Regions from separate parts of the Agrobacterium sp. 6Ca8 genome, predicted to be linked through region 4. Evidence: predicted binding sites of a transcription regulator. Region 4 holds the regulator's gene; each other region holds the start of a gene.
The links. The regulator PhoB, encoded in region 4, activates phosphate uptake and scavenging genes when phosphate is short. The targets are predictions, from matches to a motif close to TGTCATNNANCTGTCAT.
Positions count from the first base shown of each region.

Region 1: ACZ5A6_RS13465 (DUF1045 domain-containing protein) is a predicted target of PhoB. The motif match lies at 1,637-1,653, and genes of this name have one in related genera.
Region 2: ACZ5A6_RS06530 (UDP-2,3-diacylglucosamine diphosphatase) is a predicted target of PhoB. The motif match lies at 1,863-1,879, and genes of this name have one in related genera.
Region 3: phnC (phosphonate ABC transporter ATP-binding protein) is a predicted target of PhoB. The motif match lies at 1,745-1,761, and genes of this name have one in related genera.

Region 1 is NZ_AP026433.1:2,774,664-2,778,826, reverse strand. Features, by position in the region: gene phnE (phosphonate ABC transporter, permease protein PhnE) at 1-129, shown strand, start outside; gene phnE (phosphonate ABC transporter, permease protein PhnE) at 129-1,478, shown strand; gene ACZ5A6_RS13465 (DUF1045 domain-containing protein) at 1,745-2,443, shown strand; gene ACZ5A6_RS13460 (alpha-D-ribose 1-methylphosphonate 5-triphosphate diphosphatase) at 2,440-3,576, shown strand; gene phnN (phosphonate metabolism protein/1,5-bisphosphokinase (PRPP-forming) PhnN) at 3,573-4,163, shown strand, end outside.
Region 2 is NZ_AP026433.1:1,311,668-1,315,830, reverse strand. Features, by position in the region: gene ACZ5A6_RS06535 (NADP-dependent malic enzyme) at 1-1,704, opposite strand, end outside; gene ACZ5A6_RS06530 (UDP-2,3-diacylglucosamine diphosphatase) at 1,934-2,770, shown strand; gene dgcA (N-acetyl-D-Glu racemase DgcA) at 3,016-3,999, opposite strand; gene ACZ5A6_RS06520 (ABC transporter permease) at 4,143-4,163, shown strand, end outside.
Region 3 is NZ_AP026433.1:2,779,920-2,784,082, forward strand. Features, by position in the region: gene phnD (phosphonate ABC transporter substrate-binding protein) at 1-740, opposite strand, end outside; gene phnC (phosphonate ABC transporter ATP-binding protein) at 826-1,686, opposite strand; gene ACZ5A6_RS13490 (transferase hexapeptide repeat family protein) at 1,923-2,540, opposite strand; gene phnL (phosphonate C-P lyase system protein PhnL) at 2,537-3,244, opposite strand; gene phnK (phosphonate C-P lyase system protein PhnK) at 3,249-4,025, opposite strand; gene ACZ5A6_RS13505 (alpha-D-ribose 1-methylphosphonate 5-phosphate C-P-lyase PhnJ) at 4,022-4,163, opposite strand, start outside.
Region 4 is NZ_AP026433.1:104,400-108,562, forward strand. Features, by position in the region: gene pstB (phosphate ABC transporter ATP-binding protein PstB) at 1-99, shown strand, start outside; gene phoU (phosphate signaling complex protein PhoU) at 198-923, shown strand; gene phoB (phosphate regulon transcriptional regulator PhoB) at 955-1,638, shown strand; gene ACZ5A6_RS00505 (GcrA family cell cycle regulator) at 1,937-2,470, opposite strand; gene ACZ5A6_RS00510 (aspartate aminotransferase family protein) at 2,901-4,103, shown strand; gene argF (ornithine carbamoyltransferase) at 4,158-4,163, shown strand, end outside.

The sequences.
Region 1 (4,163 bases), 250 kb from region 4:
GCCTCCAAGACCTATGCCATCATCATCCTGCTGCTGATCACCATCATCGCCGTAGACCAGTTTTCAAGCTGGTTGCGCCGCAGGCTGATCGGCCATCAATCCTTCGAATTCGGACGGGGAGCGGCCTGATGTCGTCCAGCTTCATTCTCAATACCGCAGACCGCGAGAGGCTGACGGCCGCACATCCCGCAATTTTCAATCGCGGATTCATGCAGCGATACGGCTTGCTGACCGGTATTGTCGCCGTCCTCGTCTATCTCACCGCCTGCTTTTTCTTCTTCAATGTCGGCCCCGCTTTCATGCAGGGCCGATGGGATCGCGCTTCGAGCTACATTCAGGACTGGTATTCCTGGCGGGCCCAGCCACGCCTTCGTTTCGAAGACGGCAAGGTGAACCCGCAGTGGTCAAGCCGGATGCAATATCCCGCCGATGCGCCGATCGACTGGCTGCAACCCTTGCCGGATGGTGGCTACAGCGTCGTTTATGCGGGTACGCAAAACCGTCTGGACGTAACGCCGACCCGGGTGGACGTCTATGTGGACGGCAAGAACTATCCCGTCATCATCAATGGCGACAAGGCTCTGGCGCCTGAGGTCCTGCCGCAAGAGATCACGCAGGACGGCAACAAGGTTCTCGTGCACTACGGTTTTGCCGGACAGGCGGAAATCCGCACCAGCCAGGTTTACGTGCAGCGGCGGTTCCTCGGGTGGGCGAACTTCCTGTTCGATACCAAATCGGAATTCTGGGGCAAGAGCTACGGCGACCTTGCCGCACTGGCGCTGTGGGGGGAAAGGCTCGATCCCACGCGCTCAAACATAAGCCACATGGTCGATGATTTCCTCGACAATGGTGTCTGGCAGCACGCCGATATTCTTTCCAAGCTGATGCAGACGCTGGTGATGGCCTTTGTGGGCACGCTGTTCGGCACGCTCGTTGCCCTGCCGCTCGCTTTTCTCGCCGCACGCAATATCACCGCCAACAGGGCCGCCAACTGGGGCATGAAGCGTCTGTTCGACTTCCTGCGCTCGATCGACATGCTGATCTGGGCGCTGTTTTTCACCCGCAGCTTCGGTCCGGGGCCGATCCCCGGCATTGCCGCGATCTTTTTCACCGATACCGGCGCGCTCGGCAAGGTCTATGCCGAGGCGCTGGAGAATGTTGACGACAAGCAGCGCGAGGGCGTCAAATCGGTTGGCGCTTCCCCCATTGCCGTCAATCGTTTCGGCGTGCTTCCGCAGGTCCTGCCGGTCTTCATTTCCCAGTCGCTTTATTTCTGGGAAAGCAACACCCGTTCAGCCACGATCATCGGTGCGGTTGGTGCTGGCGGCATCGGTTTGAAACTGCTGGAAGCGATGGGTACCAATGCCGACTGGGACAAGGTCGCTTATATGGTGCTGCTCATTCTCTTCGTGGTTTTCCTGTTCGACCACATCTCGAATTCCCTGCGGTCGCGCCTGATCGGGAAAACCCAGCATTAATTCATAAAGCAGGAGCGGGGTTTGGCTATCCCGCTTCCCGAGACGTGCGCAAAACCGGAACCTCTTTGCAAAGTCAGATACATCCCCTCAATGCGCCAGCATCCGTCTTCCGGACATTCGAGAGACACGCGGCGTTTCAAGCGCTTTTTTTCCTGGGGCATCATCATTCTGTCACGGAAAGCGATTACCTCGCACTCCTGACCTTGCGGGAAGCGGGCGAGTCACGCCAAATAGCTTTTCATCCAGGTTTTCCATGACACCGAAGAGTGCTTGCCGTGCGCTACGCCATCTATTTTTCTCCGGCTAAAGATCATCCACTGACTGAAGCGGCGTCGCGCTGGCTGGGACGCAATGCCTTTTCCGGCGCGCAGCATGATGACCATGCCGCTTATGCGGAGATGACCGAGGAGCCGCGCCGTTACGGTTTCCACGCGACGCTGAAAGCCCCCTTCGAGCTTTCCGAAAAATACAGCGAAGCGGATCTCGTCGCCGCCCTCGAACAGTTTGCGGCCAGCCAGTCCGTCTTCGATATTCCGCGTGTTGTCATCGGTGCACTCGGGCCGTTTTTCGCGCTCGTTCCGGATCGCACCTACCAGCCGCTGCAGGATTTTGCCGCTGAGATCGTTGACCATTTCGACCGTTTTCGCGCGCCCCTGTCCGAGACCGACATTGCCCGCCGGCGCCCGCAAAACCTGACCGAAAGCCAGCGGCAAAATCTGTCGCTCTGGGGTTATCCGTATGTCATGGACGACTTCCGCTTTCATATGACGCTGACGGGCCGCATCGACGAAAGCGACGCGCCCGCTATCCAGGATGTGCTTTCGACCAAGTTTTCCGAGTTCGTCGACCGGCCTCTCACCATTTCCGGCCTCGCTTTGTTCGTTGAGGAAACGCGCGGCGCACCATTTACCGTTCATCGCTGGCACCCGCTTGGCCAGCCGCCAAAGAAAGATGCTGACCCATGACCGAGCATGCCCTTTCCAACGCCCGTATCGTTCTGGAAGACGATATTATTCTGGGATCCGTTCTGATCCGTGACGGCAAGATTGCCGATATCAGCGAAGGCGCCTCCAAAACCGGTGAGGATCTCGAAGGCGATTTCCTCATCCCGGGTCTGGTGGAACTGCACACCGACCATCTGGAACAGCACTATTCGCCGCGTCCCGGGGTTATCTGGGATAAGATCGCCGCCATTCAGGCTCACGATGCGCAGGTCGCGTCATCAGGCATTACCACTGTTTTCGACTGCCTGCGGCTCGGCTCCGACGAAGATGGCGGGTTCAAGAAGGGCGAGATGCGGGAAATGGCGGATGCCATTGAAACCGCTGCCGATCAGAACCGCCTGCGGGCAGATCACCTGCTGCACCTGCGCTGTGAAGTCGCCTCCGCCGATGTGCTCGAGCATTTCGAAGATTTCGAGACCGATCCGCGTGTGCGGCTGATTTCGATGATGGACCACTCCCCGGGGCAGCGCCAGTTCCAGTCGATGGACCAATATATCTTCTATTACCAGAAGAAGCGCGGACTGAGCGACGAGGCTTTCGCCGAGTTCGTCAGACGCCGGCAGACGGCATCGGCGGAGTTTTCCGCCAAGCACCGGGATTACCTGGCGGCCCGCTGCGCCGAGCGCGGCATAACTGTTGCAAGCCATGACGACGCTACAGAAGCGCATGTGGGCGAAGCGATCGGACACGGCGTGAAACTCGCGGAGTTCCCCACCAGCGTCGAGGCGGCAAAGGCTTCGCACAGCGCCGGCATGAGCGTGCTGATGGGCGCACCGAACATCGTTCGTGGCAAGTCCCATTCCGGCAACATCGCCGCGCGTGATCTTGCCGAACTTGGCGTGCTGGATGTTCTCTCTTCCGACTATGTGCCGTTCAGCCTGCTTTACGCGCCGTTCCTGCTCGCCGACCAGGTGGAAGCCATCACTCTGCCGGAAGCGTTGCGCATGGTCACCTCCACGCCGGCACGAACGGTGGGCCTTCGCGATCGCGGCAGCATCGCAACGGGATTGCGGGCCGATCTGGTCCGAGTTCACCGCGAGGACGGCGTTCCCGTCGCCCGCTCGGTCTGGCGTCAGGGCAAACGTGTGGCATGACCGGCAACGGACAGGATAGCCGGCTTGACGGCCAGACACTGGGTACTGTGCCCGGAACCATGATCGTAATTGTCGGCCCGAGTGGGGCCGGCAAGGACACGCTGATGGATTATGCGGCAGCGCAGCTGTCCGGGCGGCCGGGCTTTCATTTCACCCGCCGGGTCATTACCCGCAGCGGCGATGCCGGCGGCGAAAATCACGATGCCGTTTCCATGCACGAGTTCAACCGGCTGGAAGACGAAGGTGCTTTTGCCGTTTCCTGGCAGGCGCACGGGCTGAAATATGGCATTCCGGCCGCCGTCTATCGTCATCTTAATGCGGGAGACGTGGTCATCGCCAACGGCTCCCGCTCGGCCCTGCCCCAGTTCGGCACCGCCTTTGCGCGCCTCAAGGTCGTGAACATCGTTGCACGGCCGGACGTGCTGGCGAAGCGGCTGGAGCAGCGCGGGCGGGAAAGCCGGGAGGATATTCTCCGGCGGCTGGAACGCAGTTCGCTCACGGTCGTCGGAGATTTTGATGTGACGACCGTGGACAATAGCGGTTCCATGGAAGATGCGGGCAAAACCATCATGCAGGTGCTGGAGCAG
Region 2 (4,163 bases), 1.2 Mb from region 4:
ACCGCAGATCAGCGCATCCGCCTCACCACGCTTCACCGACAGCGCGCCGATGACCGTGGAGTTGGTGCGCACGATGGTGCGGGCCGCCTCCGGGTTGATGCCAGCGCGGCCGACCAGGGCGAAATAATCATCGACGTAGTCGCGGTAACGCGGATCGTCTTCGGGATTGACCACCGCAAAATCGGTATTCGGGCGGATACGCAGGCCGAAGCGCTTCAGGCGCGTTTCGATGATCTGCGGGCGACCGATGAGGATCGGGATGCCGGTGCCTTCTTCCAGAAGCACCTGTGCGGCGCGCAGCACGCGCTCGTCTTCGCCTTCAGCAAAGATGATGCGCTTCTTTTCGGCAACCTTGGCGGCGTTGAAGACCGGTTTCATGATGAAGCCGGAACGCCAGACGAAGCGGTTCAGCTGGTCGAGATAGGCTTCGAAATCGCTGATTGGCCGGGCGGCGACACCGCTTGCGGCGGCAGCACGGGCAACGGCCGGCGCGATGCGCAGGATGAGGCGCGGATCGAAAGGCGAGGGAATGAGGTAGTTCGGGCCGAAGATCGGCGTTTCGCCGCTATAGGCCTTGGCGGCGACTTCCGAGACCTCCTCGCGGGCAAGCTCGGCGATGGCCTGCACGGCGGCCATCTTCATTTCCTCGTTGATCGTGGTTGCGCCGCAATCCAGCGCGCCGCGGAAGATATAGGGGAAGCACAGCACGTTGTTGACCTGGTTCGGGAAGTCCGAACGGCCGGTGCAGATCATCGCATCCGGGCGGGCAGCACGGGCCACTTCCGGCATGATTTCCGGATTGGGGTTGGCAAGTGCCAGGATCAGCGGATTTTCCGCCATGCGCTCCAGAAGTTCCGGCTTCAGCACGCCTGCCGCCGAAAGACCGAGGAAGACATCCGCCCCGTCGATCGAGTCGGCCAGAACCCGCTTGTCGGTCTTTTGCGCGTAGACTTCCTTCCACTCGTCCATCAGCGAGTTGCGGCCGTCATAAACGAGGCCCTCGATATCGTGGACCCAGATGTTTTCTTTCTTTGCGCCCATGGCGACAAGCAGATTGAGGCAGGCAAGGGCTGCCGCACCGGCGCCTGACGCAACGATCTTGACGCTCGAAAGCGATTTTCCAGCCAGTTCCAGCGCGTTGGTGACGGCGGCGGCGACGATGATCGCCGTGCCGTGCTGATCGTCGTGGAAGACGGGGATGTTCATCTTCTCGCGCAGCTGGCGCTCCACCTCGAAACATTCGGGCGCCTTGATGTCTTCAAGGTTGATGCCGCCGAAGGTGGGTTCCAGCGCTGCGATGGTGGAGACCATGTCGTTGATGCCGGGCGCATCGATCTCGATATCGAAAACGTCGATGCCGGCGAATTTCTTGAAGAGGACGGCCTTGCCCTCCATAACAGGCTTGGACGCAAGCGGGCCGATATTTCCAAGGCCAAGCACTGCCGTACCGTTGGAAATCACTGCAACGAGATTGGCGCGGGCGGTATATTCCGCTGCCATTTCCGGATTTTCATGGATGGCGAGGCAGGGGGCGGCGACACCCGGCGAGTAGGCAAGCGCCAGATCGCGCTGGTTGCCAAGGGGCTTGGTGGCCTGGATTTCCAGCTTGCCGGGGCGCGGGTAGCGGTGGAAAAAGAGCGCCTGTTCCTCGATGTCGGCCTTTGCCGTGTTGGCGGGCGTGTTGTTCTTATCGTGAGAGGTCATGTCTTCCACCGTCATGTCTGGTTCAATTCCGGCCCTCTGAATACAACAAACTTTCCCGTGGTACAGCCGTTATTTGCCGCCCCCTTATGCAAATGCGGGCATGGCTTATTCGCGTTTTCGTGATGCCATCAGTCATATTCCATACAAAAACCGGCCATTGTCATGTTGCTGCAACACGAGTCTGGTTCTGAGAGGGAAGAAAGCCGCAGGGACGCAACCGAACAAGGGGATTAAATCCGTGGCCGGTCAAATTGAAACCAGACAGTTCAGAACGCTTTTCATTTCGGATGTCCATCTCGGTTCCAAGGCGGCCAAGACGGATTTTTTGCTCGACTTCCTGAAACATCACGAGGCCGATACGATCATCCTGGTCGGTGACATCATCGACGGCTGGCGCCTGCGCCGCAGCTGGTACTGGCCGCAGGGCTGCAACGACGTGGTGCAGAAGTTGTTGCGCAAGGCCCGCAAGGGAACGCGCATCGTTTACATTCCCGGCAACCACGATGAATTTCTGCGCGAGTTTCCGGGCATGCATTTCGGCGGTATCGAAGTGGCCGAGCGCATGATCCACGAGGCGGCAGACGGCAAGAAATACCTCATCATCCATGGCGACGAGTTCGATGTGGTGGTGCGCAATGCCCGCCTGCTCGCCTATCTCGGTGACTGGGCCTACGACGCGGCGATTGCGATCAACATCGTCCTTGCTGCGGTGCGCCGCCGCATCGGTCTGCCTTACTGGTCGTTCTCGGCCTGGGCGAAATTGCAGGTCAAACACGCCGTCAACTTCATCGGCGAGTTCCAGCGCGTAGTGGCCGACGAGGCGCGCCGCAACAATGTGGATGGTGTGATCTGTGGCCATATCCACCACGCCGTGATGGAAGACATGGACGGCATCCGCTACATCAACACCGGCGACTGGGTGGAAAGCTGCACAGCGATTGCCGAAAATGCCGATGGCACTTTCGAGCTGATCACCTGGATGCAGACGAGCGATGTCCCTTCGCAGACATCGGACGAGATGGAGCCGGTGGATATTCCAGGTCTGATTGGCAAGCACGCGGCCTGATTGGGGTTTGTTCAACAGGCAGGGCGATCCCTAAGCGCGGGATGGTTCAGCTCTCTGTAGTCATCCTTGGGCTTGTCCCAAGGATCTGCAACCGATTGATTTCGCGCGACGTGGATAGATCCTCGGGACAAGCCCGAGGAAGACGCCGAGTGTGAGGCAAGGCTGGTCATACAGTTTACGTGATACTGCAAAGACTATTGCGATGTGCGGCGTAGTGCTTTCACACGAAACCCGAACGAGGGCTCTTATCCCCACAACTCCGGCTGCGGCGGATAAACCAGCGAACCCTCGTAAACGAGGCCCGGCTGCCGGTCCTGCCTGAGAATCAGCGGGCCGTCGAGATCGGAGAAGGCGGCTCCCTGAGCGGCCAGAACGGCGGGAGCCATGCCGAGCGAGGTGCCGAGCATGCAGCCGACCATGATGATGAAGCCTAGCCGCTCCGCCTCTGCCTTCATGACAAGTGCTTCCGTGAGACCGCCAGTCTTGTCCAGCTTGATGTTGATCGCATCGTAACGGTCGCGCAGGTCTGCGAGGTCCTTGGTGGAATGCACGCTTTCATCGGCGCAGATGGGGACCGGGTGGTCGATGCGGGCCAGGATGGCGTCCTTGCCGGCGGGAAGCGGCTGTTCGATGAGCGCGATGTTCAGTTCCGCTGCGAGTTTCAGATAATATTCGATATTATCGTCGTTCCAGCCCTCATTGGCGTCGATGATGATGCGCGCGTCAGGTGCTGCGGTGCGCACGGCCCGCAGGCGCGCCTCGTCATCCGCCGTTCCTGTCTTGATCTTCAGCAGCGGGCGGCCAGCGTTTTCCGCCGTTTTCGCCGCCATGGTCTCGGGATCGGCAAGCGAGATGGTATAGGCGGTAAGGAGCGGTTTTGCCGCGTGTCCGAGACTATGTTCGGCAGCACTTTTGCCACTCATCTTGGCTTCGAGGTCCCATAGTGCGCAATCCACTGCATTGCGGGCGGCGCCGGGTTTCATCACCTGCTGCAATTCATGCCGTGTCAGGCCGCCGGCAATCTGCTCAGCCATCGCTTCGATATCGGCGATAACGCCTTCGATGCTTTCACCATAACGCGGGTAGGGCACACATTCACCTCTGCCGGTAAAGGAACCATCGCGGATGGTGCACGTTACGACATCCGCATGTGTGCGAGTGCCGCGTGAAATAGTGAAGCTGCCAGCAACGGCGAAACGTTCTGTTGTGGCTTGAAGGTAACGGGGCATGTTTTTTCACTTCCTGACAGGCGTTAAAAGACACATGACGCCAAATTTATCGCGAATTGTCGGCTGTCACTGTGGCTTGCCGAAGGCCAAACCGTTATGAAACCTTTAAGAATCTCGTGACGGCTGCACTCGCTCGGAGCATTATGCAAGAACAGGATATACGG
Region 3 (4,163 bases), 240 kb from region 4:
CCGATCTTGTTCGCAACGAGAAGCGGACCGTTCGGGATCAGCGGGGACTTCCAGACCTGAACGATATCGTCCATGTCGAGGTTGCCCTTCTTGACCATCTGGTGAAGGTTGCCGCCGGAGTAGCCTTCTTCCCACTTGCCGACGCCCGAACCGAATGTCGTGCCGACGTCGAACTTTTTGTCGAGAACGGCGAGAACGAGGTTCTCATGGCCGCCGCCGAAGCCGGTTTCGGAGAAATATTCCTTGACCGGAACGCCGGTTTCCTTCGGGATCGATACGTTCGGGACGAGGAAGCCCGAGGTGGAGTCAGGGTCGGCGAAGCCGATCTTCTTGCCCTTGGCGTCAGCCAGAGACTTGATGCCGCTGTCCTTGCGGGCAACCATGATCGTGTAGTAGCCGCTGGAACCGTCAGAGCCGGTATAGGTCAGGATCGGATCGACGGCCTTGGGATCGGCAATGGCGATCTTGGCGTAGGAAGAAGCGCCCATGGATGCAATGTCGATGGTGCCGCCGAGCAGGCCCTGGATAACGCCGTTATAGTCCGGCGACGGGAAAACCTGAACTTCGGAAACGCCGGTTGCAGCCTTGAGGCCATCCGCAACGCACTTCGTGTTGCGGATCTGGTCGGCTTCATTTTCCGAACCGTCGAGGCCGATACGCAGGACCTTGACGTCCTGAGCCATGGCCGAACCGGCCAGAACGCCAAGGGCGACTGCCGAAAGAAGGATTTTCTTCAACATGGACTTTCTCCTGTTTCCCGGCGAGCCGGAGTTTGTTGTGAAGTATCGGCCCTTGACGCGGGCGCAAACGATGCTGAGCGGTTCCTCAGAGCCCGGCGAGAGCCAGCGGTTCGGGACCGGCAGATTGCTGAACCGGACGCGCGGCAAGCTGCGCGCCGGGAATATTGATGCTGGTCGAGGTCATGGTCTCGTCGATGCCGGCGCCGTGTGAATCCGTGCCGTAAATCTCGGTGACCGCCGCCGCCGTCAGTTCGGCGGGTGTTCCGTCGAAAACGACTCGACCCTGCGACATGCCGATAATGCGTTCGCAATAATTGCGCGCCGTATCCAGCGTATGCAGATTCGTTATGACGGTGATGCCTTCACGCTCGTTGATGTCGCGCAGGGCGTCCATGACGATCTTGGCGTTCAGGGGATCGAGAGAGGCGATCGGCTCGTCGGCGAGAACCATCTTCGGAGACTGCATTAGTGCCCGGGCGATAGCGACGCGCTGCTGCTGGCCGCCGGAAAGCGTGCCCGCCGCCTGCATGGCTACGTGCTCGATGCCGAGCCACTCGAGGGCGGCAATCGCCATCAGGCGCTCTTCATCCGTGAAGATGTTGAACAGGCTGAGCACGGTCGAACGGTGGTTCAGGCGGCCGAGCATGACATTGGTGAGCACGTCGAGACGCGGCACCAGATTGAACTGCTGGAAGATCATCGCGCAGTCGCGCTGCCAGTTGCGCAGGGCGGCACCCTTCAGCGAAGAGACTTCCGTGTCGTTGAAGTGAATGGAACCCGAGGAGGGATCGACGAGGCGGTTGATCATGCGCAGCAGCGTTGACTTTCCTGCGCCAGAACGTCCAATCACGCCAACCATCTGGCCTTGCGGAATTTCCACATTCACGGAATCGACCGCAGTGTGGTTGCCGAAACGGCGCGTGACTTGCTTCAGGTGAAAGCTCATTTCCCCGTCCAATCTTCTTCTGATGGGGTTCGACCTAACAGCGGTGCGTGAAGCGTGAATGTCAGTTTGATGAAGAAAATATTACAGAATGCGCAGATAAGGCGTGCGCGTGGTCGCCTGCGAACCTTTTAGTAGTCGTGCCACCGGATTGAGGCCGGCGGGTGTCTCGCAGACATTGTTAGGGAGACCCCGGAGCATGACCCCGGAATCTGCAGTTTCTTCGGTGTGGGGCGATTTTACCCGGCGTATTTCGCCACGAAATCCTCGGCGGCGAGGGTGCGGAAATCGTCCAGTGCGCCGCGCAGCGTTGCGTGGTCCCAGTCCCACCATTTGAGATCGTCCATGCGCTGGCCAAGGTCCGCCGGGAAGCGGTTCCTGATCAGCCGGGCGGGTACGCCGCCGACGATGGTATAGGGCGCAACGTCTTTCGACACGACCGCACCGGCCCCGATTACCGCACCGTTTCCGATTGTGACGCCAGGCAGGATGGTCGCGCCATGGCCGATCCAGACATCGTGGCCGATCACCACGCGCTTGGCGCGGCGGGCGGCGAAGAAGTCATTTTCATCATCGGCGTCGTCCCAATAATTGCGGGCACGGTAGGTGAAATGGTGAAGTGTGGCGCGCGACATCGGATGATTGGTCGCGTTGATGCGGACGGATGCGGCGATGTTGACGAATTTGCCGATGGTGGCGCACCAGATCGCACCGTCCTGCATGACATAGGAATAGTCGCCCATCTCCACTTCCTCGATGCGGCAGCGTTCCGAGATTTCGGTATAGCGGCCGATCGATGAATTGGTGACACGGGCACTTTCGTGGACAACAGGTTCGAGACCGACCTTCACACTCATGCCGCTGCCTTCCGGGGGGAGAATTGCGAGACATCCAGAACGCGATCGGCCACGGCTTCCCGCACTTCCTCGTCATGGAAAATACCGAGCAAGGCCGTCCCTTTGCGCTTCTTTTCCGCGATCATCTCCACGACCACCCGTCGGTTGGCGGCATCCAGGGATGCGGTCGGTTCATCGAGAAGCAGGATCGCGTGATCGGTGATGAAACCGCGTGCGATGTTGACGCGCTGCTGCTCGCCGCCGGAAAAGGTTGCTGGCGGCAGCGACCACAATTCCCGCGGCAGGTTGAGTTTCGAAAGCAGAACGGCTGCCTGCTCGCGGGCCTCTTCTGCGGCAACCTTGCGCGCAAAAAGCGGCTCGGCGACGACGTCGATCGCCGGAACGCGCGGCACGGTGCGCAGAAACTGGCTGACATACCCGATGGTGCGATGGCGAATCTCGAGGATGGTGCGCGGCGAGGCGCTGCCCATGTCGATGACCTGATCCTCGTGGCGGATGAGGATCTGGCCGCTGTCGATGGCATAATTGCCATAGAGCATTTTCAGGATCGAGCTTTTGCCGATGCCGGACGGGCCGCCGAGCACGACACATTCTCCGCCGGACACGGAGAAACTGACATCGCGGACAACAGGCAGTTCGATGCCATCGCGAAGATGCATGGTGAAGCTTTTAAAGACTTCCGAAACGATGAGGGGTGTCGGCATGGCGTCAAACCTGCAAAATGGAGGAAACAAGCAATTGCGTGTAGGGTTCGCGCGGATCATCCAGCACCCGGTCTGTCAGACCGTGTTCGATGACGTCACCACCCTTCATCACCATCATGCGATGGGAAAGCAGCCGCGCGACCGCCAGATCATGGGTGACGACGATAACGGCGAGGCCGAGATCGTTGACGAGACCACGCACGAGATCGAGCAGGCGTGCCTGCACCGAAACATCGAGGCCGCCGGTCGGTTCGTCCATGAAGACGAGGCGCGGTGAGGTCACCAGGTTGCGGGCAATCTGCAGACGCTGACGCATGCCGCCGGAAAAGGCGCGAGGCTGGTCGTCAATGCGGTCTGTGCCTATTTCCACCCGTTCCAGCCACTCGCTGGCTGATTGCCGGATATTGCCGTAATGCCGGTTACCGACAGCCATAAGCCGCTCGCCGACATTGGCGCCCGCCGAAACCGCCATGCGCAGTCCATCCGCTGGGTTCTGGTGCACGAAACCCCAGTCTGTCCGCATCAGGAAACGCCGTTCGGCCTCGCCCATATGATAGAGGTCTCGCACCGAGCCATCGCGCATGCGATATTCCACGCTGCCAGCCGTCGGCACGAGCCGTGTGGAAATGCAGTTGAGAAGCGTGGTCTTGCCGGAGCCGGATTCGCCGACGATTGCCAGAACCTCGCCCGGATAAAGCTCGAAGGAGACGTTGCGGCAACCGGCGCGGTCGCCGTAATATTTCGAAACGTCCCTGACTTTCAGAAGCGGTGCGTCGCTCATTCTGCGGCCTCCTTCACATCCGCCAGCAAATGGCCCTTGTGGCCATGGGCGCGGCGGTCTTCGCAATGGTCGGTATCGGAGCAGACGAACATCCGCCCGCCCTTGTCGTCCAGCACCACCTCGTCCAGATAGACATTC
Region 4 (4,163 bases):
CATCTTGGTCATCTTGTCGAAGAAAACGAAACCGACAAGATGTTCACCAATCCGGACGACCAGCGCACGCAGGACTACATCATGGGCCGCTTCGGCTGATCCCCGGCCGGTGCTTTATCGTAACCGTACAAGACTGGTGCCTCTGCCGTGCCCCGCTGTTGGGCACGCGCATGCAGGCCAAGCCGGAGGAATAGACCATGACACAGACAACGACCCATTCGCATATCCTGTCTGCCTATGACGACGAACTGAAGTTTCTGACGCGCCGCATCGCCGAAATGGGCGGTCTTGCCGAGCAGATGTGCGGTGACGCCGTGCGCGCACTCGTCAATTCCGATGCTGCGCTTGCGCAGAAAGTCATTTCGGACGATACCATTCTCGACCACGCTGAGCGCGAAATCGGCGACAAGGCGATCGTAACCATCGCCAAGCGTCAGCCGATGGCGGCAGACCTTCGCGAGATCATCGGCACCCTGCGTATCGCCGCCGATCTCGAACGCGTCGGCGATCTTGGCAAGAACACGGCCAAGCGCGTTATCGCTGTCGCCGGCACCGGCGTTCCGCGCAAGCTCGCCCGCGGCATCGAGCATCTGTCCGACCTGGCGCTGGTGCAGCTCAAGGAAGTCCTCGACGTCTATTCCACGCGTTCCGCCGAAAAGGCCAATGCGATCCGTGAACGCGACGAGGAAATCGATGCCATGTACACGTCGCTCTTCCGGGAGCTTCTGACCTACATGATGGAAGACCCGCGCAACATCACCACCTGCACGCATCTTCTGTTCTGCGCCAAGAACATCGAGCGTATCGGCGATCATGCGACGAATATCGCAGAGACGATCTATTACATGACCACCGGCAGCCAGCCGGAGGGCGAGCGTCCGAAGGACGACAGTTCCAACACGCTTGGTTCGGTGACCGAGTAACAGACAAGCAGAAGCTTGCGGAGTTCAGCATATGGTGCCCAAGATTGCAGTTGTGGAAGACGAGGAAGCGTTGAGCGTCCTGCTTCGTTACAATCTCGAGGCTGAGGGATACGACGTCGACACGATACCCCGTGGCGATGAGGCGGAAATCAGGCTGCAGGAGCGCATTCCGGATCTTCTTATCCTGGACTGGATGTTGCCCGGTGTCTCCGGTATCGAACTGTGCCGGCGCTTGAGAATGCGGCCGGAAACGGAACGCCTGCCCATCATCATGCTGACGGCGCGTGGCGAAGAGAGCGAACGGGTTCGCGGTCTCGCTACCGGCGCTGACGATTATGTCGTCAAGCCGTTCTCGACGCCGGAACTCATGGCCCGGGTCAAGGCCATGTTGCGCCGGGCCCGTCCGGAAGTTCTGTCGTCGGTGCTCAAATGCGGCGATATCGAACTGGACCGCGAGACCCATCGCGTTCACCGCAAAAGCCGCGAAGTGCGCCTCGGCCCGACGGAATTCCGCTTGCTGGAATTCCTGATGACGTCGCCGGGTCGGGTGTTTTCCCGCTCGCAATTGCTGGATGGCGTCTGGGGTCATGATATCTATGTCGACGAGCGCACTGTCGATGTGCATGTCGGACGTCTGCGCAAGGCCCTGAATTTCTCGCACATGCAGGATGTCATCCGCACGGTGCGTGGTGCGGGATATTCGATGGAAGCCTGAGCGAAGCGAAACCAGATAGTTTCGCTGGCGAAGTAATGCACCAAAAAATCAGGAAGCCCGAAATCTGAAACGGTTTCGGGCTTTTTCAATATGAATATCCGCCAAACTCGATGCCATTGTCCGTTTTGACCGTAGGAGATCGGCGGCGCGTTGAAATCCGGATTGAAGGGTCACGCCCAATGGTAAGGGGAAAGTGTGAGGCCTGCCATCAAGCCGCCCAGAAAGCGGCTTTATTTTTGTCAAAAAAAACGGGCCCGAAGGCCCGTAATTTTTGAGTGCTGAATGCGTGCCGCAACACTCAAGCCTTGCGGCGTTCGCTCACCGGCTGGTAGGCGAGTTTCGCATGGAACTTGCAATAGGGCGAAGATTCCAGCGCTTCACAACCGCAGAAATGGAAGTCGTCCTTCAGCGGATCGCCAACCGGCCATTTGCAGGTGCGCTCGGTCAGTTCCGTCAGCGTCAGGCGACGGGAAATCGGCGTGACAACGTTCTTGGAAGGAACGTAATCGAGAACCTGCGCGGTCTCGATATCGATCTCCTCGTGCAGCGCCGTTGCCGCGTTCGAACGGGTGAGGATGCGCGCCGGAGCCGCGTTGACGCGACCTGCGAAAGTCGTCGCACGCGGTGCAGGGGCAGCGGTACGCTTCGGCGCGGAGCGTGCCGAAGTCACTGGACCGCCAGCCTTGACGCGTCCCGGCAGATTGAGACGATGGACCTTGCCGATCACGGCATTACGGCTGACGCCGCCCAGCTGCGCTGCAATCTGGCTGGCGCTAAGGCCCTCGGACCACAATTTCTTGAGCTTTTCGACTCGTTCGTCTGTCCAGTTCATGCCGCTTCTCCGCTTGTCGCGTGTATTTTCGGCAGAATCCCTCTCCGTCTCGCGCGCATGCCGCAAGCGTGGTTTCCGCCTGATTTTCGGTGACTAGTTCCGCCGCAATGCAGTCTAGTAATTAGCGATTAACCTAGTGCCAGCCCGACTCCGTGGCAAGAGTCGCGGGAATCATCTGGAATCGATTTTCCGGTTTTCCCCAACTTGCTGGCGTATTGAGTCTGAAAGGCAACACCTTGGGGCTGGCCCGCCGCCGCATACTAGTGCTTGAGAAGCCCGGGAAACGCTGACTTTTGTTGACATCGGCAAACGAAGTGACAATAGTGCCCCTGCCGCCGCAAGGCGGCATTTTGATTTTCAGGCGAGGGATAACCCCGCAAGCCTATTGACAACAGTTTGACAGCGCATCTGCGCAAGGAGTGATACAGCCATGGCCGAAGCCGGCGCGCCATTGTTTGATACGTTTTCAAGAGCCCCCCTGCGCTTCGAGCGCGGCGAGGGTGTATGGCTGTTCACGGAAAGCGGCGAGCGATATCTGGATTTTGCGGCCGGTGTCGCTGTCAACTCGCTGGGCCACGCCCATCCTCACCTCGTTGATGCGATCAAGACGCAGGCCGAGAAGGTCTGGCACGTCTCGAACCTTTATGAAGTACCGGGACAGGAAAAACTCGCCAGGCGCCTGACGGAAGCGACTTTCGCGGACAAGGTATTCTTCACAAATTCAGGCGCGGAAGCCCTGGAATGCGCCATCAAGACCGCCCGCCGTTATCACTATACCAAGGGCCATCCGGAGAAGTTCCGCATCGTGTCCTTCGAAGGCGCTTTCCATGGCCGTACACTGGCGACGATCGCCGCGGGTGGCCAGCAGAAATACCTCGAAGGTTTCGGTCCCAAGGTCGAAGGTTTCGATCAGGTTCCGTTCGGTGATGTCGATGCCCTCAAGGCCGTCATCACGGCTGAGACTGCAGCACTTCTGATCGAGCCCATCCAAGGCGAGGGCGGCATTCGCTCGCCCAGCAAGGAATTCCTGCAAATCCTGCGCGGATTGTGCGACGAGCACGGCCTGCTGCTGATTTTCGATGAGGTCCAGACGGGTGTCGGCCGCACAGGCAAGCTGTTTGCTTATGAACATACCGGTGTTGCGCCCGATATTATGGCGGTCGCCAAGGGTATCGGTGGCGGTTTCCCGCTCGGCGCATGCCTTGCCACGGCAGATGCCGCTTCCGGCATGACGGCGGGCGTACATGGCACCACCTATGGCGGCAACCCGCTGGCCATGGCAGTCGGCAATGCCGTGCTTGACGTCGTTCTTTCCGAAGGTTTTCTCGAGAAGGTCCGTGACGTCGCGCTGGTCTTCCGGCAGGGTCTGGCCTCGCTCAAGGACCGTTATCCTGACGTGATCGACGAAATTCGCGGCGAAGGTCTGCTTCTGGGCATCAAGGCGAAGATTCCTTCGGGCGAATTGCTGCAGGCCATGCGCGCAGAGCATCTGCTTGGCGTGCCTGCGGGCGACAATGTCATCCGTCTTCTGCCGCCGCTCGTCACCACGGCGGAAGAGGCCCGTGAGGGTCTTGCACGTATCGACGCGGCTGCCGCCTCCCTGACGGTTGCGAAACAGGCAAAAAGCGCCTGAAAAAATCAAGAGCGGGCCTCTCTTCAGGGGCTCGCAAGCATGGGACAGATTAGAATGGGT